Orrella dioscoreae: one gene and its partner. The protein of the gene in region 1 interacts with the protein of each later gene in a pairwise test. Links are inferred from orthologs where the notes say so. Each region holds a gene or a part of one and is shown in the gene's direction. Other genes may lie near its edges. The genes, in order: ODI_RS09190 and lpdA.

Region 1 (14,429 bases):
ACAGCGCGATGTCGATGCCGCTCAGGGCCGAGATCGACATGCCCTTGCTGCCATAGTCCTTGATGCGGTTGTACAGGTCCTCCCAGATCACCTCCACGTCGAAGGCGTCGCGGCCGATGAGGCGCGGCGCGTACTGGCTCTCGATGAAGGCGCGGGCGACTTGCGAGGGGCCGTAGCATTCGCCCCAGCCCACGACGCCGTCCTGGGTCTCGATCTCGACGATGCACGAGCCGCGGGTTTTGTAGAGCCAGCCGCGCGACGACGTGAAGGGACGCTCGACCGGCGCGCTGACGACATGGCAGGTCACTTTCTTGATGATGCTCACGGATGCCTCACTGGGGTTTGGAAGATTGCTTGAAGACCTTGCTGCCCACTTCGTTCAGGGCGCCCTGCACGGCTTGGATTTCCTTCTCCAGCGCGTCGCCGGTCAGGTCGTCCACCACGAAGCCGTTCTGGTCGGCGAAGGCGAGGAACTTGGGACTCTGGATGGCCTTGCGGAAGGCCTCGATGAGGCGCTGGCGCACCGGCTCGGGAATGCCTGCGGGCGCGACGACATAGGCCATCTGCACCAGCGGGCCATAGGGGAAGGCGTCATGCCCGGCCTCCTTGAAGGTCGGCACGTCGGGCAGCACCTTCAGGCGCTGCGTGTCGAACACCGCCAGCGGCTTCACATAGCCCGCGTCGATCTGGCCGCGGCTTTCCGAGGGCTTGAGCACGGCGGCCTCGATCTGCTTGCCCGACAGGTCGGCGATCACGCGCGAACCGCCGGGATAGGGCACGTTCACGTAGCCCACGCCCGCGGCGCGCGCGGTCATCTCGGCGAAGATGTGGTTCAGGTTGTTGGTGCCGGGCGTGCCGATCGACACCTTGCCCGGATTGGCCTTCATGTGGGCCAGGAAGGCGTCCACGTCGGCCGGGCCGTCCTTGGGCACCAGCAGCATCAGCGGGTCGATGGAGACGCGGGCGATGTGGGTGAACTGCTCGTTGCGCAAGGGCGTCATCTTCTGCGCGATCTGCGCCAGCGTCGAGCTGGTGCCCATGCCCAGCACGTAGCCGTCGGCGGGGGCGTTGGCGACCTTGGTCAGCCCGATCGCGCCGGTGGCGCCCGGCGCGTTCTCGACCACCATGTTGATGCCGCTCTCGGACAGGATCTGCTGCAGCGCGCGCGCGGCGATGTCGTTCGAGCCGCCCGCGTTCCAGGGCACGATGTAACGGATTTCGCGGTTGGGGAAGTTGCTGTCGGCGGTCCAGCCCAGCGCCGGGGCGCCGATCAGGCAAGCGCCAAGAATTGCCTTTTTTATCAAGGACATGTTTGTCTCCTCTGTGGGAATGCCAGATGCCTGGCTTGTGGTGTTCTGGGGTCAGTATAAGCATTGTTATAACGAACAACAATAGAAAAACGTGGTCAAATCCCCTTCAGGAAAAATTGGCCATGCGCGCCAGGGAGACAGTCCAGTGTCAGACAGCCGGCTCAAACCGATAGACCGCCAGACGCTTTGGGACCGCGCCTATGCGGAGCTACGCAATGCCTTGCTGGCGGGACGTTTCGCGCCCGGCGAGCGCATCCTGCTGCGCGAGATCGCCGCGGAACTGGGCATCAGCCTGACGCCCGTGCGCGACGCGGTGAACCATCTGATTGCCGAGCGCGTGCTCGAACGTGGCTCGGGCGGGCAGGGCGGCGGCGCAACCGTGCCCCAGCTGGGCGCCGAGCAGTTCCGCCAGCTCACGATCATTCGCGCCGACATCGAATCGCGTGCCGCGCTGGAAGCCGCGCTGCACGCCACCGATGACGACGTGGCGCGGCTGAGCGGCTGCCTGGAAGGCATGCGGACCATGATCGAGCAGGAAAGCGGCGCGGAACGGCGCCAGGGCTACCTGGACCTGCACCGGCAGTTCCACTTCGGCATCTATGCGCTGGCAGACCTGCCGGTGATCCACGACATCATCGAGAACCTGTGGCTGCGTTGCGGCCCCATGCTGACGGCCGTGCTGCCGGAATACGTGCCCTACCTGAAGCGCGCCGACCACCACGAGGTGGCGCTGCGCGCCCTGGCCAATCGGGATGGCGAAGGCGTGGCCGCCGCCATCCGCCGCGACATCACCGAGGCGGGGACCTATATCCACCTGCTGCTGCAGACGGCGGAGCAGGAGGCGGGGGCGCGGGTCTAGGCATGGGGCGCGTGGTTCAGCATCGCTTGGCCTACGTCCACCTCATCTGCGAGGTTCGTCGTGACCTGGGGGGCCTGCTCACCCGCAGGCTGCTCGGCGCCGTTTAGTCGAGCCAGGCAAAAATGAAGCCACCCGCGGGTGGCTTCATTTTTGCCTTGGCCGTCCCGGCGTCCGGGTCAGCCTTTCTTCTGCGCCGAGCGTGCCCGCAGGATCTCGTCCAGCACCAGCAGGATGGCGCCGCACACGATGCCGATGTCGGCCACGTTGAAGGCCGGGTAGTACCAGTCGCGCCAGTAGAACAGCAGGAAGTCGATGACGTGGCCGTGCTGCGTGCGGTCGATCACGTTGCCCAGCGCGCCGCCCAGGATCATGGAGAGCGCCAGGCAGAAGCGGAACTGGCCGCGGTTGCGATGCAGCAGCCACAGGATGAAGACCGCCGCGCCCACGCCCAGCGCCGTGAACAGCCAGCGCTGCCAGCCGCCCGCCGTGCTGAGGAAGCTGAAGGCCGCGCCCCGGTTGTAGAGCAGCGTGAAGTCGAAGATCGGCAGCAGGTTGATCCGTTCGCCATACTGCAGCGCGCTGTCGAAGTAGACCTTGGTCCACTGGTCGACGAGGATGATGGCCAGCGCCAGCGCCAGCCACGGCCAGAGGGCAGGCCGGCGCGCCGGGGCGCCGTCTGCCTGGCCGGTGGGAGCGGGGCCGCTCATCGGGTTACCTGCGTGCTGCGCACTCCGGTCTTCGCCCTTTGGGCGGCCCGGCGCGCTCATGCCGCGCTGCGCGGTTCGCCCGCGCCGAACAGGTTGCTGACGCAACGGCCGCACAGGCCCAGGTACTTGCTGTCGGCGCCCACGTCGGCACGGTAGTGCCAGCAGCGCTCGCACTTGGCGTGCGCCGAGGGCGCGATGGCCACGCGCAGCTCGCCTTCGCCCGCATGCACGGTCGCGCGCGAGACGATCAGCACGAAGCGCAGGTCGTCGCCCAGGCTTTGCAGCACGGCCAGGTCGTCGCCGCTGGCGTGGATGTCCACTTCCGCCTGCAGCGACGCGCCGATGCTGCCCTGCGTGCGGACGTCTTCCAGCTGGCGGGTGACCTCGGCGCGCAGCGTGCGCACGCGCGCCCACTTGTCCAGCAGCGCCGTGGCATCGGCCTCGACCGGCACCTGGTGATATTGCTCGGTGAAGATCGTGAGCGCGTCCGGCTTGACCAGCGCCCAGGCTTCCTCGGCCGTGAACGAGAGCACGGGGGCGATGAGCTTGAGCATCGTCTGCACCACGTGCCACAGCGCCGTCTGCGCCGAACGGCGCGACACGCTGTCGGCGCCGGTGGTGTAGAGGCGGTCCTTCAGGATGTCCAGGTAGAACGCGCCCAGGTCTTCCGAGCAGAACACCTGCAGCTTGGCGATGACCGGGTGGAATTCGTAGACGTCGTAGTGCGCCAGCGTCTCGGCCTGGAACTGCGCCAGGCGCGCCAGCGCCCAGCGGTCGATTTCCAGCAGCTGGTCGGCGGGCACGGCATGGACGGCAGGATCGAAATCGCTGGTGTTGGCCAGCAGGAAGCGCAGCGTGTTGCGGATGCGGCGATAGGCGTCGACCACGCGCGCCAGGATCTTGTCGTCGCCGGCGATGTCGCCGGAGTAGTCGCTGGCGGCCACCCACAGGCGGATGATTTCCGCGCCCAGCTTCTCGCTGGTCTTCTGCGGGTCCACGCCGTTGCCCAGCGACTTGCTCATCTTGCGGCCCTGGCTGTCCACGGTGAAGCCATGGGTCAGCAGGCTGCGGTAAGGCGCGCGGCCATACATGGCGCAGGCGGTCAGCAGCGACGAGTGGAACCAGCCGCGATGCTGGTCATGGCCTTCCAGGTACAGGTCGGCCTCGATGCCGTGCGTGTGGTGGCCCAGGTCGCGCTCGCCGCCTTCGGCCAGTTCGTCGTCCAGGTGCGAGCCGCGCAGCACGTGGAAGTGCGTCGTGCCCGAGTCGAACCACACGTCCAGGATGTCGTTGCTCTTGGTGTATTGCTGGGCATCCTCGGCGCCGATCAGCGATTCCGGCGTGGCCTTGCTCCAGGCCTCGATGCCGCCTTCCTCCACCAGCAGCGCCGCCTGCTCCATGATCTCCATGGTGCGCGGATGCAGCTCGCCCGTGGCGTTGTGCAGGAAGAAAGGCAGGGGCACGCCCCAGGACCGCTGGCGCGAAATACACCAGTCGGGCCGGTTGGCGATCATGTCGTGCAGGCGCGCCTTGCCGTTCTTGGGATAGAAACTGGTCTGCTCGATGGCGTCCAGCGCCATTTCGCGCAGCGTGCGCGGCGCCTTGTCGGACGTGAAGACGCCTTCGCCCTCGTCCATGCGCACGAACCACTGCGCGGCGGCGCGGTAGATGACCGGCGACTTGTGGCGCCAGCAGTGCGGATAGCTGTGGGTGATGGTTTCCGTGGCCAGCAGGCGGCCGGCGTCGCGCAGCGTGTCGATGACGACAGGCGCGGCCTTGAAGATGAACTGGCCGCCGAAGAGCGGCAGCGTGTCGGCATAGACGCCGTTGGTCTGCACCGGGTTCAGGATGTCGTCGTGCGAGAAGCCATTGCTCATGCACGACTGGAAGTCGTCCACGCCATAGGCGGGGGCCGAATGCACGATACCCGTGCCGTCATCGGCGGTGGCATAGTCGGCCAGGAAGATGGGGCTCACGCGCTGGTAGCCCGCATCCACGTCGTACAGCGGATGCTTGAAGGTGATGCGGTCCAGTGCCGCGCCCGCCACGGTGGCCAGCACGGTGCCTTCCAGCTGGTAGCGGGCCAGGGCCTTTTCCACCAGGGCCTCGGCCAGCAGCAGCACGCCGCGCTCGGTCTGCACCAGCGCGTAGTTCAGCTCGGGATTCAGGTTCAGCGCCTGGTTGGCGGGAATCGTCCAGGCCGTGGTCGTCCAGATGACGGCGTAGGCGGGTTGGGGCAGCGACGCCAGGCCGAAGGCCGCGGCCAGCTTTTCCGGCTCGGCGCATTCGAAGGCGACGTCCAGCGTCTGCGACTTCTTGTCGGCGTATTCGATCTCGAACTCGGCCAGCGAGCTGCGGCAGTCGAAGCACCAGTACACGGGCTTCAGGCCGCGATAGACGAAACCGCGCTGCATGATGCGCTTGAGCGCCCGGATCTCGTCGGCCTCGTTGCGCGGGTTCATCGTCAGGTAGGGGCGGTCCCAGTCCGCCAGCACGCCCAGGCGCTTGAAGTCCTTCATCTGCAGGGCGATCTGCTCGGTGGCGTAGGCGCGGCTCTTGGCCTGCACCTCGTCACGGCCCAGGTTGCGCCCGTGGGTCTTCTCGATCTGGTTCTCGATGGGCAGGCCGTGGCAGTCCCAGCCGGGCACGTAGACGGCATCCATGCCGCCCAGCTGGCGCGACTTGACGATGATGTCCTTCAGGATCTTGTTGACGGCGTGACCCATGTGGATCTGCCCATTGGCATAGGGCGGGCCGTCGTGCAGCACGAAGCGCGGGCGTCCGCGACCGATTTCGCGGATGGCCTGGTAGACGCGCTTGGCTTCCCATTCTGCAATCCAGGCCGGCTCGCGGCGGGCCAGGTCGCCCCGCATCGGGAAGGCGGTGTCGGGAAGATTGAGGGTGTCTTTATAGTCCATGAACGGCGAAATAAGCGCGTGCGTTCCGGGCATCGAGTTCGATGGCCTCGGTCAGCGCGTGGAGGTCGGGGAATTTTTCTTCGTCCCGCAGGTGCTGCAGGAATTCGATGCGCACGAGTTTACCGTAAGCATCCATGCGGGCATCGAGCACATGCACTTCCAGCAGCACGCGGCCGTCGTCCTCGACGGTCGGACGCACGCCCAGGCTGGCCACGGCGGGCAGCGCGTGCTCGCCCAGGCCGTGCACGCGCACCACGTAGATGCCGGAGCGCGCGGCGCAACGCGGCGTCACGCGCAGGTTCAGGGTGGGATAGCCCAGCTCGCGGCCCAGCTTGCGGCCGTGGGTGACGTGGCCGCTGATCTGGTAGGGGCGGCCCAGCAGGCGCGCCGCGCGTTCCAGGTCGCCCACCGCCAGGGCGTTGCGGACCTCGGAGCTGGACACGCGGTGGCCGTCGGCGTCGGTCACGTCCGCCAGCGTGGCCACCTCGAAGCCATGGCGGGCGCCCGCGTCGCGCAGCAGCGCGATGTCGCCGCTGCGGCGGTGGCCGTAGCGGAAATCCTCGCCCACCAGCAGCCAGCGCACGTCCAGGCCCTGCACCAGCAGGCGCGCGATGAAGTCCTGCGCCGACATCTCGGCCAGCCGGGCGTCGAAGCGCTGCAGGATCACCTGCTCGATGCCGCTGGCGGCCAACGCCGCCATCTTGTCGCGCAGGCCGCTGATGCGGGTGGGCGCAAGCTCGGGCCGGTGCGCCAGCAGCGCGAAATACTCGCGCGGATGCGGCGCGAAGGTCATGACCGAGGGCGCGAGATCGCGCGCCAGGGCGGCCTCGCGGACATGGGCCAGGATGGCCTGGTGGCCCCGGTGCACGCCGTCGAAATTGCCGATGGTGAGCGCGCAGGGCCGGCGTGCGCCGGGCGGGGGCAGGGAACGGTGGAGTCGCGGCATGGGTTTCACGGGCGACAGTTTACAATTTCGGGTTGCCCGCAACGAGATTGCCATTTTGTCCTCATCCCCCCCCATGCAAGCGCGGCACCGCCGGATCGTCATCCTGATCTCCGGGCGGGGCAGCAACATGCAGACCCTGGTCCAGGCCTGTCGCGAACAGGATTGGCCCGCCGGCATCGCCGCCGTCATTTCCAACCGCGCCGACGCGCCTGGCTTGGCCTGGGCAAGCGGGCAGGGCATCGCCACGGCGGCCGTGCCGCACCGTGACTACCCCACCCGCGAGGCTTTCGATACCGCGCTGGCCGAGGAAATCGACCGCCATGCGCCCGACGTGGTCATCCTGGCGGGCTTCATGCGCGTGCTGACGCCCGGTTTCGTGCGGCGCTACGCAGGCCGGCTGGTGAACATCCACCCGTCGCTGCTGCCCGCCTTCCCGGGATTGCACACGCACGCCCAGGCGCTGGCCACGGGCGTGCAGGCGCATGGCTGCACGGTGCATTTCGTCACGCCGGTGCTGGATCATGGCCCTGTCATCGCGCAGGGCGTCGTGCCGGTGCTGGCCGGTGACACGGCGGAAACGCTGGCGGACCGGGTGCTGGAAGTGGAACATGAGGTCTTTCCGCTGGCCGTGCGCTGGCTGGTCGAAGGCCGCGCCCGCCTGGGCGAGGAAGGACGCGTGGAAGTCGAGGGCGTGGCCCGGCGGCTGGTTGTGTGGCAGCAAGGAGAATCTGAATGAGCACCCGTAAACCCTCTGACGCCCCGCGCCGCGGCGGCAGTCTGTCCGCCTTCAAGGCCGCCCGCGACACCTCCGGGCGCGAGTCTTCGCCGCGCGCGCCATCCCGTCCGGCGCCGCGTGATGACGCCGCCGCCCCGGCCCCCCGGCGCAGCGCCGGCCTGCCGCCGCCCGCGCAGGCGCGTGGCGACCGTCCCGTGCGCGAGAACCGCCAGGAGCGGCCGGCGCGCGGCGAATGGGAAAACCGTCAGCCGCGCGATGGCCGTCCCGCTGGCGACAGCCGTCCGCCACGCGATGGCCGTCCTTCGTACGACAACCGCCCCCCGCGTGACAACCGTGCGTCCGGCGACAGCCGTGGCAACTGGGAGCCGCGTGGTGGCCAGGACGCCTCGCGTGGCCGCCCGGAACGGGGCAACGATCGTGGTCGCGATGAGCGCTACGGTGGCGACCGCAATGACCGTGGTGGCAACAGCCACGGCGGCAATGACCGTAACCGCAACGACCGCGGCGGCGCCAGCCGTGGCGGTCCTCCCCAGTCGCCGCGCGCGGCCATGCCGCCCGCGCGCGGCGCCTGGACCGCGCCGCGCAACGTCGACGCCGCCGAGCAGCGCGACTTCGCGAGTCGCGCCGCCGCGCCCCAGGACGCCAAGCCTGCCGCGCCGCAGCGTCCGCGCCTGGCCCCCGCCGCCTGGCGTCTGGAGCAGTTGCGCGACGTGCTGGAAACGGTGCTGACCTGGGAATACCCGGCCGACGCCTCGCTGTCGCACTGGCTGCGCGCGCATCCCAAGCTGGGCGTGCGTGACCGCGCCGAGCTGGCCGAGGCGGTCTACGACATCCTGCGCAACCTGCGCCGTTACCGCCAGTTCGGCGAAAGCGGCGTGGGCCACGCCGTGCGCCGCCTGGCCATCCTGGGTCTCTACAATACGGGCAACGCCGAGGCGGTCAAGGCCGTGCTCACGCCGCCCGAGCAGGAGTGGCTGGCGCGCGTCACCAGCATCGACCTCGATACGCTGCCGCCCGCCGTGCGCGACAGCCTGCCCGACTGGCTGGATGAGCGCCTGGCGCTGCTGCCCGACGCCCAGCCCCTGCGCGAGTCGCTGAACCAGCAGGCCGATCTGGACCTGCGGGTCAATCCCATGAAGGCCGAGCGCGACGAGATGCTGGCCGCGCTGGTCAAGGGCATGCCGCAGCACAATCCGCGTCCCACGCCGTATTCGCCCTGGGGCATCCGCATGTCGGGCCGCCCGCCGCTGAATCGCTGGCCGCAGTTCGAGCATGGCCTCATCGAGGTCCAGGACGAAGGCAGCCAGCTGCTGGCCGCGCTGGTCGCGCCCAAGCGCGGCGAAATGGTCATCGATTTCTGCGCCGGCGCGGGCGGCAAGACGCTGCTGCTGGGCGCGCTGATGCGCTCCACCGGCCGGCTCTATGCCTTCGACGTGTCGGCCGCGCGCCTGGCCCGCGGCAAGCCGCGGCTGGCCCGCAGCGGCCTGTCCAACGTGGTGCCCGTGGCCATCGACGGCGAGAACGACGTGCGCGTCAAGCGCCTGGCCGGCAAGGCCCAGCGCGTGCTGGTCGACGCGCCGTGCAGCGGCATGGGCACGCTGCGCCGCAATCCCGACCTGAAGTGGCGCCAGAGCGTGCAGGCCCTGCATGAGCTGTGCGCGCTGCAGAAGCGCATCCTGGAAAGCGCCGCGCGTTGCGTGGCGCCGGGCGGACGCCTGATCTACGCCACGTGCAGCCTGCTGCCCGAGGAAAACGAGGAACAGGTGCGCGCCTTCCTGGCCCGCCATCCCGAGTTCGTGCAGCGCGATGCCGGCGAGATCCTGGCCGCGCGCGCGCCCGATCTCACGCTGGATGGACCGTTCCTGAAGCTGCGTCCCGACGTGCATGGCACGGATGGCTTCTTCGCCGCCGTGCTGGAGCGTGTGAAGCCGGCATCCGGCAAGGGCGGGGCCGAGGCGGCTGCCGGCGTGGCGGCGGCCGCGCAGGCCGAGGCGGTGATCGAGGCTGCCAGCGCGGCAGCCAGCGAGACCTTGGACGAGCAAGCCCCGGGTGGGGAGACGGCGGACGCCGAACCCGGCGAGGCGCCGGATGAGGCCGCGCCGGTGGCGGATGCCGGCGAACAGCCGGATGCGCCGCCCCGCGACGCCTGACGCCTGAGCTAACCCACTAACGGCCGGTGGCCGTCACCCGCCCGCGCACCGTTTCCACGCGCGGCGCGGGCCACTGCCACTGCACCCGCCAACCCACGTCCTGGAAGCCGGCCGCGGCGCCGGCGTCGTACATCACCTCGCTCATCGGCGTCTTCAGCGGCGGGCACCCCCGCACCTGCAGCACGGTGGTGCCCTGGGCCACCCACAGGCGTCCGCCCGCCGGGCGCTCCTCCAGCGTCACGACCGGCGCCATCAGGGGTTGGCAAGTCTGCGCGCGGACTTCCGCGTAACGCGCCAGGCTGACGGGCGCGGTGCTGTCGGCCTGGCCGAAATGCCGGCGCGGGCCTTCCATGCCGGGCGTGTCGGGCGCCGCGCCTGCCAGTTCCGGCAGCAGGCCTGCCATCAGGCAGCCCGACAGGGCCACCATGCGCAGGCGATTCCTTCCGCACAGGACGCGATTGTGGTGAAAAGGGGACGTCGCGAGGCGGCGTCCCGGGGCGGCGGCGTAAGGGATGGACAAATCAGACCCGACAGTAGGGGGAAAGGGCGACACGGAAGGCATTTCGTAGGAAAATAGCAGGTATCAAGACGGCGGACCGGGTGAATTCTCCCCGGCCAATATGCCGCAAGGCCAGCCACCCGCGACGCGGGCGTTCTCCTGGCCGGCTGGCCCGGCAGATTCCGGGCACCGACATTCCTGATGGTCGCACGCTGAAATCCCTGCCAGAACAAACAGTTAGGCTTTGATTTTGCGCAAAAACTTTTTCGTGTACGACCTGTCACAGGATTGTCAGGTGGGCTACACTGCCCGCCAATCTACCAGCGAGACCTCATGACATTCATGGATTCCGTGTTTTCCTACGCGCTCGATTTCATCAAGGGCGGCCTGCTCCAGGCATCCTGGTGGCAAGTCGTGCTCATCACCCTGGTGCTGACCCACATCACCATCGTTTCGGTCACCGTCTTCCTGCACCGCAGCCAGGCGCACCGGGGCCTCGACCTGCACCCCGCGGTGTCGCATTTCTTCCGTTTCTGGCTGTGGCTGACCACCGGCATGGTCACCAAGGAGTGGGTGGCCATCCACCGCAAGCACCACGCCAAGTGCGAACGCGAAGGCGATCCCCATTCGCCCATGATCTTCGGTATCTGGAAGGTGCTGTTCCGCGGCGCCGAGCTCTATCGCGAAGAGTCGAACAACGCTGAAACCATGGCCAAGTTCGGCCACGGCACGCCCGATGACTGGATGGAGCGCAACGTCTACACGCGCCACAGCATGGGCGGCATCCTGATCATGCTGGCCATCGACGTCGCCCTGTTCGGCGCCCTGGGCCTGACGGTCTGGGCCGTGCAGATGGCCTGGATTCCCTTCTGGGCCGCCGGCGTCGTCAACGGCATCGGCCACTTCGTCGGCTACCGCAACTTCGCCAGCCCGGACACCAGCACGAATCTCGTGCCCTGGGGCATCATCATCGGCGGCGAGGAACTGCACAACAACCACCACGCCCATGGCACCTCGGCCAAGTTCTCGAGCAAGTGGTACGAGTTCGACATCGGCTGGATGTACATCTCCATCCTGCGTTTCTTCGGCCTGGCCAAGATCAAGAAGGTCGCGCCCAAGCTCAAGCTGGAAGCCGCCGGCAGCAAGCCCGCCGTCGACCTGGGCACGCTGCAGGGCGTCATCACGCACCGCTATGAAATCATGGCGCGCTATGCCGATCTCATGAAGCGTGCCTGCACGCAGGAAATCGCCCGCCTGCAAGGCGATTCCTCCGCCAAGCACGGCGAGTCGCTGTCGGTGCTCAAGCGCGCCCGCAACTGGGTCCGTATCTCGGAAGACAGCCTGCAGCCGCAACAGCGCGCCGAGATCGACCAGGCCGTCACGCGCAGCCCCGCGCTGGCCACGCTGGTGCAGATGCGCGCCGAGCTGGGCCGTCTCTGGGAAAGCTCCAGCGCCAGCAGCGAGCAGCTGTTGCATGACCTGCAGGCCTGGTGCCAGCGCGCGCAGCAAAGCGGCATCGATGGCCTCGAGCAGTTCGCCCTGCGACTGCGCCGCTACGCGGCATGATCGAGCAGCTCAACCCGGAACAACGCGCCGCCGTCACACTCAAACCGCAACACGCCCTCGTGCTCGCCGGGGCGGGCAGCGGAAAGACCCGGGTGCTCACCACCCGCATGGCCTGGCTGATTCAAACCGGCCAGGCCAGTCCATTTGGGCTGCTGGCCGTCACGTTCACGAACAAGGCAGCGCGTGAAATGGTGACGCGCGTGTCGTCGTTGCTGCCCATCGACACGCGCGGCCTGTGGATCGGCACCTTCCACAGCCTGTGCAACCGGCTGCTGCGCGCGCATCACCGCGACGCGGGCCTGCCGCAGTCCTTCCAGATCCTCGACACCACCGATCAGCTCGCTGCCATCAAGCGCCTCATCAAGGGCGCGAACATCGACGACGAGAAGTATCCGCCGCGCGACGTGCAGCGCTTCATCAACCACGCCAAGGAGTCGGGCGAGCGCCCGGGGGCGATGGAAGCGTATGACAACCATACGCGGCGCATGATCGAGATCTATGAATTGTACGAAGCGCAATGCCAGCGCGAAGGGGTGGCCGACTTCCCCGAGTTGCTGCTGCGCGCCTATGAACTGCTGTCTCGCAACGCGCCCATCCGCGAGCACTACCAGCGCCGCTTCCGGCACATCCTGGTCGACGAGTTCCAGGACACCAACACGCTGCAATACCGCTGGCTGACGCTGCTGGCGGGCGGTGGCGCCAGCCTCTTCGCCGTGGGCGACGACGACCAGTCCATCTATGCCTTCCGTGGCGCGAACGTCGGCAACATGGCCGATTTCGAGCGCGACTACGCGCGTGGCACGGTCATCCGCCTGGAGCAGAACTACCGTTCCTATGGCCACATCCTGGACGCCGCCAATGCGCTGATCGAGCACAACAGCGGCCGCCTGGGCAAGAACCTCTGGACGTCCCAAGGCGCGGGCGAACCGGTGCGCGTCATCGAGCAGCCCACTGACGGCATGGAAGCCCAGTGGGTGGTCGACGAGATCCGCGCCCAGATCAACGAAGGCCGCGAGCGCCGCGAAATCGCCATCCTGTACCGCAGCAATGCGCAGTCGCGGGTCATCGAGCACACGTTGTTCACCGCCGGCATTCCCTACAAGGTCTATGGCGGCCTGCGCTTCTTCGAGCGCCAGGAAATCAAGCATGCGCTGGCCTACCTGCGCCTCATCGCCAATCCGGACGACGACACCTCCTTCCTGCGCGTGGTGAACTTCCCCGCGCGCGGCATCGGTGCGCGCACCATGGAAACGCTGGTCGACATGGCCCGCGCCGACGGCGCCAGCCTGAACGCCACCGTGGCGCGCGTGCCCGGCAAGGGCGGCTCGAACCTGATCCAGTTCGTCAGGCTCATCGCCCAGCTGGCCGAGGACACGCGCCAGCTTCCGCTGCCGGAAGCGGTAGAGCATGTCATCGAGCACAGCGGCCTGCTGCAGCACTATCGCGGTGAGCGCGAAGGTGCCGAGCGCATCGAGAACCTGGGCGAACTGGTCACGGCCGCCGCGGTGTTCTCGGGCGAGGACAGCAGCCACGGCCTGCCTTCGGGCCTGCCGCGGCCCGTCGATGACAGCGTGTCGGCCGATATCGATGCCGCGCCCAATCTCGCCGCCGGCCTGTCGCCGCTGTCCGCCTTCCTGTCCCATGCCTCGCTGGAGTCCGGCGACAACCAGGCGCAGGCGGGCGAGGACGCCATCCAGCTCATGACCGTGCACGCGGCCAAGGGCCTGGAGTTCGACTCGGTCTTCATCACCGGCATGGAAGAGGGCCTCTTCCCGCACGAGAACAGCATCCTGGATGCCTCGGGCCTGGAAGAAGAGCGGCGCCTCATGTATGTCGCCATCACGCGGGCGCGCGAGCGCCTGACCATCACGCTGGCGCAGAGCCGCATGCTGCATGGCCAGACGCGCTACGCCATGCGCTCGCGCTTCCTGCAGGAAATTCCCGAGCAGCATCTGAAGTGGCTGAGCCCCAAGGTGGCCGCGCCGCGCATGCAGGACAATGCCTGGGGCGGCTCCCGCCAGGGCGATGCGTTCGGCCGCGCCGCCACCGGCCGCATCGCACCCCGCGAATCGCGTGGCGTCACCACGGGCGTCACCGTGGGCGACCAGCACTTCCGCATCGGCACGGGCGTGCGGCATGCGCGCTTTGGCGAAGGCACCGTGCTGGGGCTGTCGGGCTCGGCGCAGGACGCCCAGGCGCAGATCCAGTTCCGCGACGCCGGCATGAAGACGCTGGCCCTGGGTATCGCGAAGCTCGAGATCGTCAGCTGACGCACACGCGGCAAGTGCGGCACCAGCGAAACCGGCGCCTGAGGGCGCCGGTTTTGCATCGAGGCTCAGGTTTCCGTCGTGACGCCGCAGCAGGCCAGGAAGGCCTGCATGCCCGGCGACAGCCGGCGTGCGGGATGCTGCACCAGATACAGGCGCCGCGACAGCGTGCCCAGGCGGGTGTCCAGCACGGTCAATCGCCCCAGCGCCAGCAGGTCCTCCACCGCGCAACGCGACAGGCAGGCCAGTCCCAGGCCCTGGGCCGCCGCCTGCTTGATGGCCTCGGTGCTGCCCAGCCGCAAGGGCCGTTCGAAATGATCCAGTTGCGGCAGCAGGATGCGCTCTGCTGCCTCACCCGTTCCCGAACCGGCCTCCCGCAGCAGCCAGCGCGCCGCGCGTAGCGCCTGCGGCGTGCGCGCGGCGGGGGGCAGGGCGGCCAGGGGGTGGCCCGGCGCGCACACGACCACCAGC
Region 2 (14,254 bases), 630 kb from region 1 along the record:
GCGGCGGGGCTGCCGCTGGATGATCGTGGCGTGCCGGTCTACGACACGAACACCTTGCGCATCGGCGACTCGCCCGTCTTCATTGCTGGCGACGCCAACCAGGATCTTCCCTTGCTGCACGAGGCCTCCGACGAAGGCAAGATCGCCGGCGGCAACGCCGCGCGCTATCCCGACGTTCAGCCCGGCGAGCGCCGGGCGCCGCTGGCCATCGTCTTCACCGATCCGCAGATCGCGCAGGCCGGCTGCCGCTACCGTGATCTGTCACCCGGCACCTTCGTGATCGGCGAGGTCGATTTCTCCGACCAGGGGCGCTCGCGCGTGATGCTGCGCAACGCCGGGCGGCTGCATGTGTATGCGGAGACCGCGACAGGGCGGTTTCTGGGCGCCGAGATGATCGCGCCCAGCGGCGAACACCTGGCCCATCTGCTGGCCTGGGCAAGGCAGCAGGAACTGACGGTGGCGCAGATGCTGCAGATGCCGTTCTATCACCCCGTCATCGAGGAAGGCCTGCGCACGGCCTTGCGCGATGCCCAGGCCAAGGTGAAATGCGCGGCGGACCCGCGTGACTGCCGAGAAGGCCCGCCGCAGGCCTGAAGCCACTCCTGATAGCCACCCCGGCCTCAGGCCATGACCTCAGCCAGCGCGGCGCAGCAGGCCCACGACGACCAGCAGGATGATCGCGCCAATCACGGAAGCGATCCATCCCGCCGGTTCGCCGGGTGCGTACCAGCCCATCTGCTGGCCCGCGAAGCCGGCCACCAGTGCCCCGGCAATGCCCAGCAGCGTGGTGAGGATGAAGCCCATCTTCTGCTCGCCGGGCAGGACTGCCCGGGCAATGAGGCCGACGATGAAGCCGACGATGATCATGATGAGAATGCTCATGCTGCTGCTCCTTGCTGTGCATGCGGGCGGCGCACGGATGTGCGCCGCTCACCGATGATAGCGGTGAGCGGCCCCGCGACGTGTGACAAAGTCTCTCGGAAGGGAAGCGCGCCCGGCATCTTCCGGCCAGGCACGAGGGCGTGTCAGGAGGTTTGCGCCAGCAATTGCCGCAGGTCGTGGGTCAGCGCCTCGACCGACTCGGAGTCCGAGGCCAGCAGGCGGGCACGGCCCCGATTGTCGAAGACGTAGATGCCCCGGCTGTGGCTGACTTCATAGACGTCGGCGTCATCGCCGGGCCGCGGCTTCTCGATCTCGAACGCCACGCGATAGCGGCGCGCCAGGTCCGCCACCTGGCGGGGCGTGCCGGTCAGCCCGACGGCGTTCGGGCTGAAGGCATCGACATACGCCTGCAGCACGTCAGGCGTGTCGCGGTGGGGGTCGACACTGATGAACAGGATGCGCACCTTCTCGGCCGCCTCGGGCCCCAGGCGCTGCATGACTTCGTTCAACTGCGCCATGGTGGTCGGACAGACGTCCGGGCAACTGGCGTAGCCGAAGAACATGAGCACCGTCTTGTCCTTCAGGTCCTTCTCGGTCAGGGTCTTGCCGCCCGCGGCCGACAGTGTGAAGGACAGGTTGGGCACGTGGCCCTTCACGTCATACAGCGACCATTCTTCCGAGTTCGGATTGCAGGCCGACAGCGTGGCCGCCGCCACGGCGGCGATCAGCAGGCGGGAAAGGCGGGACAGTCGCTTCATGGCCGGAATCCTGGGACGTGGTCAGTGCCGCATGAGGAGGCTGCCGCTCAGGCCGCCAGCATGCCGCTGTGACGCAGCAGGGCATCGATGGAAGGGTCGCGGCCGCGGAAGGCCTTGAAGGAATCCGCCGCCGGACGGGAGCCGCCCACCGCCAGCACTTCACGGCGAAAGCGCATGCCGGTGTCGGCGTCCAGCGTGCTGCCTGCGGTCTTGGCGGCCTCTTCGAAGGCGCTGTAAGCGTCGGCCGACAGCACCTCGGCCCACTTGTAGCTGTAATAGCCCGCGCCATAGCCGCCGGCGAACAGGTGCGAGAAGGCGTGGGGCAGGCGGTGCCACTCGGGCGGGAATACCACCGAGACCTCCTGGCGCACCTCGCCCAGCAGGCTCATGACCTGCGCGATGGAGACGCGCTCGGCCTTGCCATGCAGCAGGATGTCGAACAGCGAGAATTCCACCTGCCGCACCATCTGCATGCCGCTCTGGAAGTTGCGGGCCGCCACGAGCTTGTCGAACAGTGCGCGCGGCAGCGGCTCGCCGCTGTCGGCATGGGCGGACAGCACGCGCACCACGTCCCACTCCCAGCAGAAGTTCTCCATGAACTGCGAGGGCAGTTCGATGGCGTCCCATTCCACGCTTGCGAAGGCCGAGGCGCCGGGCTCGTCCACGTCCGACAGCAGCGCGTGCAGCGCGTGGCCGGTTTCATGGAAGAGGGTGATGACGTCGTCGTGCGTGAGCAGCGCGGGCTTGTCGCCCAGCGGCTGGGCGAAATTGCAGGTCAGGTAGACCACCGGCGTCTGGACGGCGCCGGCGATGGCGCGGCGGCTGCGCTCGCTGTCCACCCAGGCCCCGCCCTGCTTGCCCGAGCGGGCGTGCAGGTCGAGGTACAGGTGGCCCAGCGTGGCGCCCTCGGGCGTGGTGACGCGCACGCCGCGCACCGATTTGTGCCAGGACGAGACGGCCTGCTCTTCCAGGCGCACCTGGAACAGTTTCTCGATGACCGAGAAAAGGCCCGCCAGCACGGTGGGCTCGGTGAAATAACGCTTCACCTCGTCATCGGAATAGGCGTAGCGGGCTTCGCGCAGCCGTTCGGACGCAAAGGCCATGTCCCACGGGGCCAGTTCGTCCAGGCCCAGCTCCTTGGCGGCATAGGCGCGCAGTTCGGCCAGGTCCTGCTCCGCGTGCGGCCGCGCGCGGCGTGCCAGGTCACGCAGGAAGTCGGCCACTTCCTGGGGATCGCGCGCCATGCGCGTTTCCAGGCGCAGATTGGCGAAATCGGCGTAGCCCAGCAGCGCGGACTCCTCGGCGCGCAAGGCCAGCAACTCTTCGATGAGCGGCGAGTTGTCGTATTGCGCGTCGGCCTGCTCCGACGCGATGGTGCCGTAGGCGCGATACAGCGTCTCGCGCAGTTCGCGGCGGCGCGCGTATTGCATGACCGGCAGGTAGCAGGGCATCTTCAGCGTCAGCTTCCAGCCTTCCTTGCCGTCTTCCTTCGCCGCCGCGTGGGCCGCTTCCCGCACGTCCTGGGGCAGGCCGTCGAGTTCCGCCTCGTCCGTCACGATCAGCGACCACGCGTCCACGCTGTCCAGCACGTTCTCGGAGAATTTCTGCGACACCTGCGCTTCGCGGTCCGAGATCTCGGCGTAGCGCTCACGGGCCTCGCCCCGCAATTCGACGCCGCCCAGGCGGAAGTCGCGCAGGGCCAGTTCGACGATGCGCTGGCGCACCGCTGGCCAGGCGGCGAAGTCGGCCGAGGCGCCCAGGCGCTGGTATTGCCGGTACAGCCCTTCGTGCAGGCCGACCCAGGTCGAGAACTCGCTGACCTTGGGCAGCATCGCGTTATAGGCCTCGCGCAGGGCGGGCGTATTCACGACGGCATTCAAGTGGCCGGCCACCGACCACGCGCGCCACAGGCGCTCGGACGCGGTATCCAGCGGCTGCACCACGGCTTCCCAGGTGGCGGGCAATGCCGGATCGGCGGCATGCTCGACCGCGGCACGGGCTTGCACGAGCAGGGACTCGATGGCGGGGGCCACATGCTCGGGCGCGACGGCGGCGTAGTCGATCAGGTCGGCGACCGGGGCGAGCAGGGGATTGGCGCTGGGGAGGCTCATGGCGGGTTGCGGCAAGTGAGAGGTAAGGATGAGGTGGCGATCAGGCCCGCGATTTCAAGCCCGCGCTGCCGGGCTGGGCGGGTGGGAATCCGGCCGGGCAGCGTTGCCCCCGGCCGGATGGCGCGTCAGGCCTGCGCGGCAGCGCCTGCCAGGGCACGCTCGGCAGCCTCGATGGTGTTGACCAGCAGCATGGCGATGGTCATGGGGCCGACGCCGCCCGGAACGGGGGTGATGGCGCCGGCCACCAGCTTTGCCGAGGCGAAGTCCACGTCGCCGCACAGCTTGCCGTCCTCGCCGCGGTTGATGCCCACGTCGATGACCACGGCGCCGGGCTTGACCATGTCGCCGGTGACGATGCCGGCCTTGCCGGTGGCCACCACCAGCACGTCGGCGCGGCGGGTCTGGGCGCCCAGGTCGCGCGTCTTGGAGTTGCACAGCGTCACCGTGGCGCCGGCGGCCAGCAGCAGCATGGCCATGGGCTTGCCCACGATATTGCTGGCGCCGACGATCACGGCCTCGGCGCCGCGCAGCGGCACCTGCTCGGATTCGAGCATCTTCATGACGCCGTAAGGCGTGCACGGACGGAACAGCGGCTGGCCGGTCATGAGCAGGCCGGCGTTGCTGATGTGGAAGCCATCCACGTCCTTTTCAGGCGCGATGGTCTCGATGACGCGGTGCGCATCGATGTGGGCGGGCAGGGGCAGCTGCACGAGGATGCCGTGGATGGACGGGTCTTCGTTCAGCGCATTCACGCGCGCCAGCAGTTCTTCCTCGGTCATGGACGCGGGGAACTGCTCCAGGACCGAATGCATGCCCGCCTTCTCGCAGGCCTTGACCTTGTTGCGGACATAGACCTGGGAGGCGGCGTTCTCGCCCACCAGGACCACGGCCAGGCCAGGGGTGATGCCGCGGGCCGTGAGGCTGGCCGCGCGTTGGGCGACTTCCGCGCGGATCTGCTCGGACAGCGCCGCGCCGTCGATGATGCGCGCCGTCATGCGTGCGCCTCGGGTTTGGTCAATGCAACTTTCATCAAATCTGCAACCGTAGTGACTTCGAGTTTTTCCATGATGTTGGCGCGATGCGCCTCCACCGTCTTGATGCTGATGCCGAGGTCGTCGGCGATCTGCTTGTTCAGCCGGCCCGCGACGATGCGTTCCAGCACTTGCTGCTCGCGCGCGGTCAGGCGCGCCAGCATGGCGTCGTGGGTGCGCTGGGCATTGGCCTGCGTGACGCGCTGGTTGGCCTGCTCAAGCATGCGGGCAACGATCTCGCGCAGGTCGGATTCGTTGAAGGGCTTCTCCAGGAAGTCCACGGCGCCTTTCTTCATGGTCGACACCGCCATCGGCACGTCGCCGTGGCCGGTGATGAAGACGACGGGCAAGGGCGCCTTGCGGGCCAGCAGCTGCTCCTGGAGTTCCAGGCCGCTCATGCCGGGCATGCGCACGTCGGCGATCAGCACCCCGACCTGGTCGGCGTCGTATTCCGCCAGGAAGATCTCGGCATTGGCGTAGGCGCGCACCCGGTAGCCATTGGCTTCCAGCAGCCATCGCAGCGAATCGCGGACCGCTTCATCATCGTCCACGATGTAGACGGTACTCGCTTGGTGGGGCATGTTCATGCAGGCAACTCCTCGGACTTATCGCGTTGGATAGGCGCTTGTGGCGCGGCGCAAGGCAGGGTAAAGCGGAAAATGGTACCGCCGGTGGGATTGGCTTCGGCCCACAGGCGTCCGTGGTGGGACTCGATGATGGTGCGGCAAATGTTCAGCCCCATGCCCAGGCCTTCGGACTTGGTGCTGAAGAACGGCTCGAACAGGCGCTCGGGGTCGGCCAGGCCGTGGCCCGCGTCGATCACGGCGACTTCCAGCTGATTTTCCTGCTGCTGCACCACGACCCGCAAGGTGTCGACGGTGCTTTTTTCCATGGCTTCCAGGCCATTCTTGAGCAGGTTCAAGAGTACCTGCTCGATCAGGATCGGGTCGGCCAGCGCGTTCGGCAGGTCGGCCGGCACCTGCTGCGCGATGCTGATGCGGCGCTTGCGCGAGTCGATTTCCGCGAACGCGACGGCATTGTCCAGTATCTGGGTGATGGGCACCGATTGGCGGCGCGGTTCGCTGCGCTTCACGAATTCACGGATGCGGCTGATGATCTTGCCGGCGCGTTCGGCCTGCGATGCCGCTTTTTCCAGGGCGGGCAGCAGGCGCTCGGGATCGGCATTGCCGGACCGCAGCATGGCGACCGCGCCCATGCTGTAGTTGGCAATGGCCGTCAGCGGCTGGTTCAGCTCGTGCGCCAGCGAGGAGGCCATCTCGCCCATGGTGGTGAGGCGGCTGGTGAGCTGGATCTTCTCCTGCTGCACCCGCGATGCCTCTTCGTGCTTGCGGCGCTCGGTGATGTCGCGCGCCACCTGCAGGCGCACCCGGCGGCCGTCGGTCCAGGCCAGCATGCGGTGATGCACTTCGAACCAGCGTTGCACCGACGGCGCGAACACCTCCACCGACTCATCGGTGAAGCGGCCGCGCCGGCCGGCCAGCAGTTCCTCGTGGCCGTCGGTCTGGGCGCCGAAAACCCGGCGGTAGGTGCGGTTGGCGAACAGCAGCTCCAGGCCGTCCTGGGTGTCGGCGGTGACGGAAATGGCGTCATCCAGGCCTTCCAGCACCGTCATGAAGCGCTCGTGGGCGGCCGTCAGGGCCTCGCGGATGCGCTTGGGCTCGGTGATGTCGGTCATCGACGTCATCCAGCCAATCTGGTCGCCGTTCGGGTCGCGCAGCGGCGAGACATACATGCGGGCGGTGAAGCGCGAACCGTCGCGGCGCTGGGATTCGACCTCCAGGCCGCTGCTGGGCGCGTTGCCCGACATCAGCAGGTCGAGGGTGTGCTGGTGCTGCTCGTGGCGGCCCGGCACCCAATAAGGGAAGGGCGGGCTGCGGCCGATCAGGTCGGCCTCGTTCCAGCCGATCATGCGGCAGAAGGCCGGGTTCACATAGGCGATGCGGCCCTCCATGTCCAGCACGCGCATGCCGGTGGACATGGAGTTCTCCATGGCGCGCCGGAAGCTGGTTTCCGCCGCCTGGGCCGCCTCGGCCTCCGAGCGGTAGCGGGTATAGCGCCACAGGGCCAGCAGGCTGATCACGATCACGCAGGACAGCGCCAGCACCAGCCAGGTCAGGCGCTGCTGGCGCAACTCCTGGTCGATGGTGACGAACATGACGCTGTCGTCGCGGATGCGCTGCAGCCAGAAGAAGACGCCCATCACGCACAGGTACAGGACCAGCACGACCACGGGCGTCAGCCAGTACCAGCCGCGCCGGCGCAGGCGGGCGTGGTCGTGGAACTGCGTGGCGATATAGGACTTGGGAGGGCTGGCCATGTCAGGATGATGAAAGCAACGGCGCTATTCTAATTCGGGCGGAGAAGTCGCTGCCGTCGCCTTGCGCCACAGGGGGGTTCCACCCAGGAGAACCCTCCTGTATTTTCACATTATGAAAATACATCTCGCAAGGTGGAATATTGCTTGCCCGGCCTTGTCCACATTCCCTAGAATGCCGGGAGAAGTTGCCATACCCCTCTTGCCGTTAACTGAACAGATAATCACAGGGTCGGCCCGGCTGGATCGGGGGCTTGAGTCGCCTGGCGCAACATGCCCGGCACGGTCGCGAAACCCCACTGGAGACACAAGATGTCCTCTTTCGCCCTTAATGGTGGCGCGCAGTCTGCTGCCAACGACGAAGACACGCAAGAAACCCAGGAATGGCTGGAAGCCCTGTCCGCCGTCCTCGAAAACGAAGGTCCCGAGCGCGCCCACTACCTGCTTGAGCGCCTGATCGACGAGGCCCGCCGCTCGGGCGCGCACATTCCGTATTCGCCGAACACGGCCTACCTGAATACCATCCCGGCCGGCCTGGAGCCCGCCCATCCCGGCAACCTCGAACTCGAGGCCCGCATCCGCTCGTACGTTCGCTGGAACGCCATGGCCATGGTGGTCAAGGCCAACAAGCACAATCCGCCCGATGGCGGCGACCTGGGCGGCCACATCGCGTCGTTCGCCTCGCTGGCCACCATGATCGGCTGCGGCCAGAACCACTTCTGGCACGCCGAGTCCGAGGACCACGGCGGCGACCTGGTCTATTTCCAGGGCCACACCTCGCCGGGCATGTACGGCCGCGCCTACCTCGAAGGCCGCCTGACCGAAGAGCAACTGGACCATTTCCGCCAGGAAGTCGACGGCAAGGGCCTGTCCTCCTATCCGCATCCCAAGCTGATGCCGGAATTCTGGCAGTTCCCCACCGTGTCCATGGGCCTGGGCCCGCTGATGGCCATCTACCAGGCGCGCTTCCTGAAATACCTGCACGCCCGCGGCATCGCCGACACCAGCAAGCGCAAGGTCTGGGTGTTCTGCGGCGACGGCGAAATGGACGAGCCGGAATCGCTGGGCGCCATCAGCCTGGCTGCGCGCGAGAAGCTGGACAACCTGGTCTTCGTCATCAACTGCAACCTGCAGCGCCTCGACGGCCCGGTGCGCGGCAACGGCAAGATCATCCAGGAACTGGAAGGCGACTTCCGCGGCAGCGGCTGGAACGTCGTGAAGCTGATCTGGGGCGGCTACTGGGATCCCCTGCTGGCCCGCGACAAGGAAGGCATCCTGCGCCGCATCATGGAAGAGGCGGTCGACGGCGAATACCAGGCCTACAAGGCCAATGACGGCAAGTTCGTGCGCGAGAACTTCTTCGGCAAGCACCCCAAGCTGCTGGAAATGGTCGCCCGCATGAGCGACGACGACATCTGGCGCCTGAACCGCGGCGGCCACGATCCGCACAAGGTGTTTGCCGCCTTCGACGCGGCCACCAAGCATGAAGGCCAGCCCACCGTGATCCTGGCCAAGACCATCAAGGGCTACGGCCTGGGTCAGGTCGGCCAGGCCAAGAACCCCACCCACCAGCAGAAGAAGCTGGACGTGGAAGCGATCCGCGAATTCCGCGACCGCTTCAACATTCCCGTGCCGGACGACCAGCTGGAAAAGCTGCCGTACTTCAAGCCCGCCGAAGACTCGCCGGAAATGAAGTACCTGCACGAACGCCGCAAGGCCCTGGGCGGTTACCTGCCCGCGCGCCGCGTGAAGGCCGACGAGCAACTGAAGGCCCCCAAGCTGGAAGCCTTCAAGGCCGTGCTGGAACCCACCGCGGAAGGCCGCGAAATCTCGACCACGCAAGCCTTCGTGCGCGTGCTGAACCAGGTCCTGCGCGACAAGGACGTTGGTCCGCGCGTCGTGCCCATCCTGGCTGACGAATCGCGCACCTTCGGCATGGAAGGCCTGTTCCGCCAGATCGGCATCTATGCGCCGGAAGGCCAGAAGTACGTGCCGGTCGACAAGGACCAGGTCATGTACTACAAGGAAGCGGCCGACGGCCAGCTCCTGCAGGAAGGCATCAACGAAGCGGGCGCGTTCAGCTCGTGGATCGCGGCGGCCACGTCGTACTCCACGAACAACCGCATCATGGTGCCGTTCTTCATCTACTACTCCATGTTCGGCTTCCAGCGCGTGGGCGACCTGGCCTGGGCCGCCGGCGACATGCAGGCCCGCGGCTTCCTGCTGGGCGGCACCGCCGGCCGCACGACGCTGAACGGCGAAGGCCTGCAGCACGAAGACGGCCACAGCCACATCCTGGCCTCGACCATCCCGAACTGCGTGTCCTACGACCCGACCTTCGCGCACGAACTGGCCGTCATCATCCAGCACGGCATGAAGCGCATGGTCGAAGACCAGGAGAACGTGTACTACTACCTGACGGTGATGAACGAAAACTACCCGCAGCCTGGCCTGACCGCCGGCGACGAGGAAGGCATCATCCGGGGCATGTACAAGCTGAAGTCGCACGGCAAGGGCAAGCAGCGCGTCCAGCTGATGGGCTCGGGCACGATCCTGCGTGAAGTCATGGCCGCCCAGGAACTCCTGGAAGCCGACTGGGGCATCGCCTCGGACGTCTGGAGCGTCACCAGCTTCACCGAACTGCGCCGCGACGGCCTGGACGCAGAGCGCCACGCGCTGCTGCATCCGACCGACAAGAAGCAGCCCGTGCCCTACGTCACGCAGCAGCTGGAAAAGACCGAGGGCCCGATCATCGCGTCCACGGACTACATGAAGCTGTTCGCCGACCAGATCCGCCAGTTCATGCCCAAGGGCCGCGAATACCGTGTGCTGGGCACCGACGGTTTCGGCCGCTCGGACTTCCGCGCCAAGCTGCGCGAGCACTTCGAGGTTGACCGCCGCTTCGTCACCGTCGCCGCGCTGAAGGCGCTGGCCGACGAAGGCAAGCTGCCGCTGGAGAAAGTGGCCGAAGCCATCAAGAAGTACGGCATCGATCCCAAAAAAGCCAACCCGCAATACGCCTGAGGGTCCGAGACATGAGCAATACGGTGGAAATCAAAGTGCCGGACATCGGCGACTTCGACTCGGTGGAAGTGATCGAAGTGCTGGTGTCCGAAGGCGACACGATCCAGGCCGAACAGAGCCTGATCACGGTCGAGTCCGACAAGGCCTCCATGGAAATCCCCGCCTCCGAAGGCGGCGTGGTGAAGTCCATCAAGATCAAGGTCGGTGACAAGGTTGCCAAGGGCAGCGTCATCGTCGAGGTCGAGGCTGCCGCGGGCGGCAAGGCCGACGCCGCGCCGGCCAAGGAAGCCAAGGAAGCGCCTGCCACGGAAGACAGCAAGGCCTCGGCCGCGCCCAGGCAGGAAACCCAGGAAGCCAAGGCCGAGGCACCGGCCAAGGCCGCTTCGGGCGGCGTGGTCGACGTGGCCGTGCCGGACATCGGCGACTTCGACTCGGTCGAGGTCATCGAGGTGCTGGTCGCCGAAGGCGACAGCATCAAGGCCGAGCAAAGCCTGATCACCGTCGAGTCCGACAAGGCCTCGATGGAAATCCCGTCCTCGCACGCCGGCGTCCTGACGTCGCTGAAAGTGAAGGTGGGCGACAAGGTCGCGAAGGGCAGCATCATCGCCCAGGTCGAGGCCGCCGGTGATTCGGCGCCCGCCAAGGAAGCCCCCAAGGCCGCCAAGCCCGAGGCCGCCGCCGCGCCGGCCAAGGCCGATGCCGGCCGCGCCGAAGCCAGCGCGCCCGCGCCGGCCAAGGAAGCGCCCGCCCAGGCCCTGAAGGCCGACGTCGTGGACGATGCCAAGCAGCGCCTGGCGCATGCTTCGCCGTCGGTGCGCAAGTTCGCCCGCGAGCTTGGCGCCGACCTGAGCAAGGTCCAGGGCTCCGGTCCCAAGGGCCGCATCACGCAGGACGACGTGCGTGGCTACGTGAAGAAGGTGCTGGCAGGCCAGGGCGCTGGCGCCCCGGCCGCCGCCGGCGGCGCCGATGGCGCGGCCCTGGGCCTCTTGCCGTGGCCGAAGGTGGACTTCACCAAGTTCGGTCCGGTCGAAGCCAAGCCGCTGTCGCGCATCAAGAAGATCTCCGGCGCGAACCTGCACCGCAACTGGGTCATGATCCCGCACGTCACCAACAATGACGAAGCGGACATCACCGACCTGGAAGCGCTGCGCGTCACGCTGAACAAGGAGAACGAGAAGTCGGGCGTGAAGGTCACCATGCTGGCCTTCCTGATCAAGGCCGTCGTCGCGGCCCTGAAGAAATTCCCCGAGTTCAACGCCTCGCTGGACGGCGACAACCTGGTATTGAAGCAGTATTACCACATCGGTTTCGCCGCCGACACGCCGAATGGCCTGGTGGTGCCGGTCATCCGCGACGCCGACAAGAAGGGCGTGGCCGAACTGGCGCAACTGACGTCCGAACTGGCCAAGAAGGCCCGCGACGGCAAGCTGTCGCCCTCGGAAATGCAGGGCGGCTGCTTCTCGATCTCGTCGCTGGGCGGCATCGGCGGCACGCACTTCACGCCCATCATCAATGCGCCTGAAGTGGCCATCATGGGTGTGTCGCGCTCGTATCACAAGCCTGTCTGGAACGGCAAGGAATTCCAGCCGCGCCTGACGCTGCCGCTGTCGCTGTCCTATGACCACCGCGTCATCGACGGCGCCTCGGCCGCGCGCTTCAACGCCTATGTCGGCGCGCTGCTGGCGGACTTCCGCCGCATCGTGCTGTAAACGGGAGCGTTCATGAGCAATCTCACTGCAATCAAGGTTCCCGACATCGGCGATTTCGACTCGGTCGAAGTCATCGAGGTGCTGGTGGCCGAGGGCGACACGATCAAGGCCGAACAAAGCCTGATCACGGTCGAGTCGGACAAGGCCTCGATGGAAATCCCGGCGTCCGAGGGCGGCGTGGTCAAGTCGGTGAAGGTCAAGGTCGGCGACAAGGTGTCGCAGGGCAGCGTGGTCGTGGAAGTGGAAGCAGCGGCAGGCGCCGCCCAGCCCGCCGACGCACCCGCGAAGCCGGAGGGCAAGGCCGAAGCCAAGCCGCAAGCCAAGGCCGAGGCCAAGGCGGACGACAAGCCCGCGCCGAAGGCTGCCACGCACACGGGCGGGGCCGATGGCCAGTACGACGTGCTGGTGCTGGGCGCAGGCCCTGGCGGCTATTCGGCCGCCTTCCGCGCCGCCGACCTGGGGCTGTCCGTGGTGCTGGTCGAGCGTTACGCCACCCTGGGCGGCGTGTGCCTGAACGTGGGCTGCATTCCCTCCAAGGCGCTGCTGCACACCGCCGCGGTCATCGACGAGGCGCGCGCCCAGGCCGATCACGGCATCACCTTCGGCGAGCCCAAGATCGACCTGGACAAGCTGCGCGGCTTCAAGGACGGCGTGATCAGCAAGCTGACCGGCGGCCTGGCCGGCATGGCCCGGGCGCGCAAGGTCACGGTGGTGCAGGGCGTGGGGGAATTCCTCGACCCCAACCACCTGTCGGTCAAGGGCGATGACGGCAAGACCCAGACGCTGAAGTTCGCCAGCGCGATCATCGCGGCGGGCAGCCAGTCGGTGAAGCTGCCCTTCCTGCCCGACGACGAGCGCATCGTCGATTCGACCGGCGCGCTGAAGCTGAAGTCCATCCCCAAGAAGATGCTGATCATCGGCGGCGGCATCATCGGCCTGGAAATGGGCACGGTCTATTCCACGCTGGGCGCGCGCCTGGACGTGGTCGAGATGCTGCCCGGCCTGATGCAGGGCGCCGACCGCGACCTGGTCAAGGTCTGGCAGAAGATGAACGCCCCGCGCTTCGACAACATCATGCTCAACACCAAGACGGTGGGGGCCGAGGCGAAGAAGGACGGCATCTACGTCACGTTCGAAGGCGAAGGCGCGCCGAAAGAGCCCCAGCGCTACGACCTGGTGCTGCAGGCCGTGGGCCGCTCGCCCAATGGCAAGAAGATCGCCGCCGACAAGGCGGGCGTGCAGGTGACCGACCGCGGCTTCATCGAGGTCGATCGCCAGATGCGCACCAACGTGCCGCACATCTACGCCATCGGCGACATCGTCGGCCAGCCCATGCTCGCCCACAAGGCGGTGCATGAAGGCCACGTGGCGGCCGAAGTCATCGCCGGCCAGAAGAGCTTCTTCGACGCGCGCGTCATTCCCTCGGTGGCCTACACCGATCCGGAAGTGGCGTGGGTGGGCCTGACCGAGGACGAGGCCAAGAAGAACGGCATCAAGGTCGAGAAGGGCCTGTTCCCGTGGCAGGCCTCCGGCCGCGCCATCGCCAACGGCCGCGACGAAGGCTTCACCAAGCTGCTCTTCGACGCCGAGACGCATCGCATCCTGGGCGGCGGCATCGTCGGCACCCATGCGGGCGACCTCATCAGCGAAGTGGCGCTTGCCATCGAAATGGGCGCGGACATGGTGGATATCGGCAAGACCATCCACCCGCACCCGACGCTGGGCGAATCCGTGGGCCTGGCGGCGGAAGCCGCCGAAGGCGCCTGCACGGACCTGCCGCCCGTGCGCAAGAAGTAAGTCCCATCCGCCGCGCGTCCTTCGGGCCGCGCGGCGCGCCATCGTGACGCGCCGTCTCATTGCCCACCTGGACATGGATGCTTTCTATGCGTCCGTTGAGCTGCTGCGTTATCCCCACCTGAAAGGCCAGCCCGTCGTCATCGGCGGACGCGAGCGCGCGCCCGAGCAATTGCCCGATGGCAGCTGGCGCCACGCCTTGCTGAAGGACTACGCCGGCCGCGGCGTCGTGACGACCGCCACCTATGAGGCGCGCGCCTTCGGCGTGCACTCGGCCATGGGCATGATGAAGGCCGCCGCGCTGGCGCCTCAGGCCATCCTGCTGCCCGTCGATTTCGACCGCTACCGCCAGTATTCGCGCCGCTTCAAGGACGCCGTGCTCGCGCTCGCGCCGGTCATGGAGGATCGCGGCGTCGACGAGATCTATCTGGACCTCACCGATGTGCCAGGCGCGCAGGACGCGACGGCCGACGACCCGCTGGCGGGCGCCCGCGCGGTCGGGCAGGCGCTGCGCCAGCGGGTCCTGGCGGCCACCGGCCTGAGCTGTTCCATCGGCATCACGCCGAACAAGCTGCTGTCCAAGATCGCGTCCGAGCTCGACAAGCCCGGC

What was found.
Region 2: the proteins of ODI_RS09190 (region 1) and lpdA interact in binary tests that used the Escherichia coli proteins (3 or more experiments, as listed by UniProt). The link is inferred for Orrella dioscoreae from one-to-one orthologs.

Annotation. Positions count from the first base shown.
Region 1 is NZ_LT907988.1:1,963,579-1,978,007, forward strand. The notes cover bases 11,288-14,324. They hold ODI_RS09190 (UvrD-helicase domain-containing protein), read left to right. Parts: upstream 11,288-11,687; coding sequence 11,688-13,961; downstream 13,962-14,324. Other genes in these bases: ODI_RS09185 (DesA family fatty acid desaturase), read left to right, coding at 11,288-11,691; ODI_RS09195 (LysR family transcriptional regulator), read right to left, coding at 14,027-14,324. Also shown: ODI_RS09140 (mandelate racemase/muconate lactonizing enzyme family protein), read right to left, coding at 1-325; ODI_RS09145 (Bug family tripartite tricarboxylate transporter substrate binding protein), read right to left, coding at 333-1,310; ODI_RS09150 (GntR family transcriptional regulator), read left to right, coding at 1,456-2,169; lspA (signal peptidase II), read right to left, coding at 2,346-2,876; ileS (isoleucine--tRNA ligase), read right to left, coding at 2,933-5,794; ODI_RS09165 (bifunctional riboflavin kinase/FAD synthetase), read right to left, coding at 5,784-6,740; purN (phosphoribosylglycinamide formyltransferase), read left to right, coding at 6,814-7,476; ODI_RS09175 (RsmB/NOP family class I SAM-dependent RNA methyltransferase), read left to right, coding at 8,187-9,626; ODI_RS09180 (hypothetical protein), read right to left, coding at 9,643-10,053; more of ODI_RS09185, read left to right, coding at 10,468-11,287; more of ODI_RS09195, read right to left, coding at 14,325-14,429. UniProt on the Escherichia coli protein: A helicase with DNA-dependent ATPase activity. Unwinds DNA duplexes with 3'-5' polarity. Translocates on single-stranded DNA with 3'-5' polarity. Initiates unwinding more efficiently from a nicked substrate than double-stranded DNA.
Region 2 is NZ_LT907988.1:2,603,184-2,617,437, reverse strand. What follows is about bases 11,393-14,254. They hold lpdA (dihydrolipoyl dehydrogenase), read left to right. Parts: upstream 11,393-11,862; coding sequence 11,863-13,647; downstream 13,648-14,254. Other genes in these bases: ODI_RS12220 (DNA polymerase Y family protein), read left to right, coding at 13,721-14,254; aceF (dihydrolipoyllysine-residue acetyltransferase), read left to right, coding at 11,393-11,850. Outside these bases: ODI_RS12270 (dihydrolipoyl dehydrogenase), read left to right, coding at 1-594; ODI_RS12265 (GlsB/YeaQ/YmgE family stress response membrane protein), read right to left, coding at 634-882; ODI_RS12260 (SCO family protein), read right to left, coding at 1,026-1,640; ODI_RS12255 (M3 family metallopeptidase), read right to left, coding at 1,688-3,751; bifunctional methylenetetrahydrofolate dehydrogenase/methenyltetrahydrofolate cyclohydrolase FolD, read right to left, coding at 3,877-4,746; ODI_RS12245 (response regulator transcription factor), read right to left, coding at 4,743-5,369; ODI_RS12240 (PAS domain-containing sensor histidine kinase), read right to left, coding at 5,366-7,120; aceE (pyruvate dehydrogenase (acetyl-transferring), homodimeric type), read left to right, coding at 7,430-10,141; more of aceF, read left to right, coding at 10,153-11,392. UniProt on the Escherichia coli protein: Lipoamide dehydrogenase is a component of the glycine cleavage system as well as of the alpha-ketoacid dehydrogenase complexes.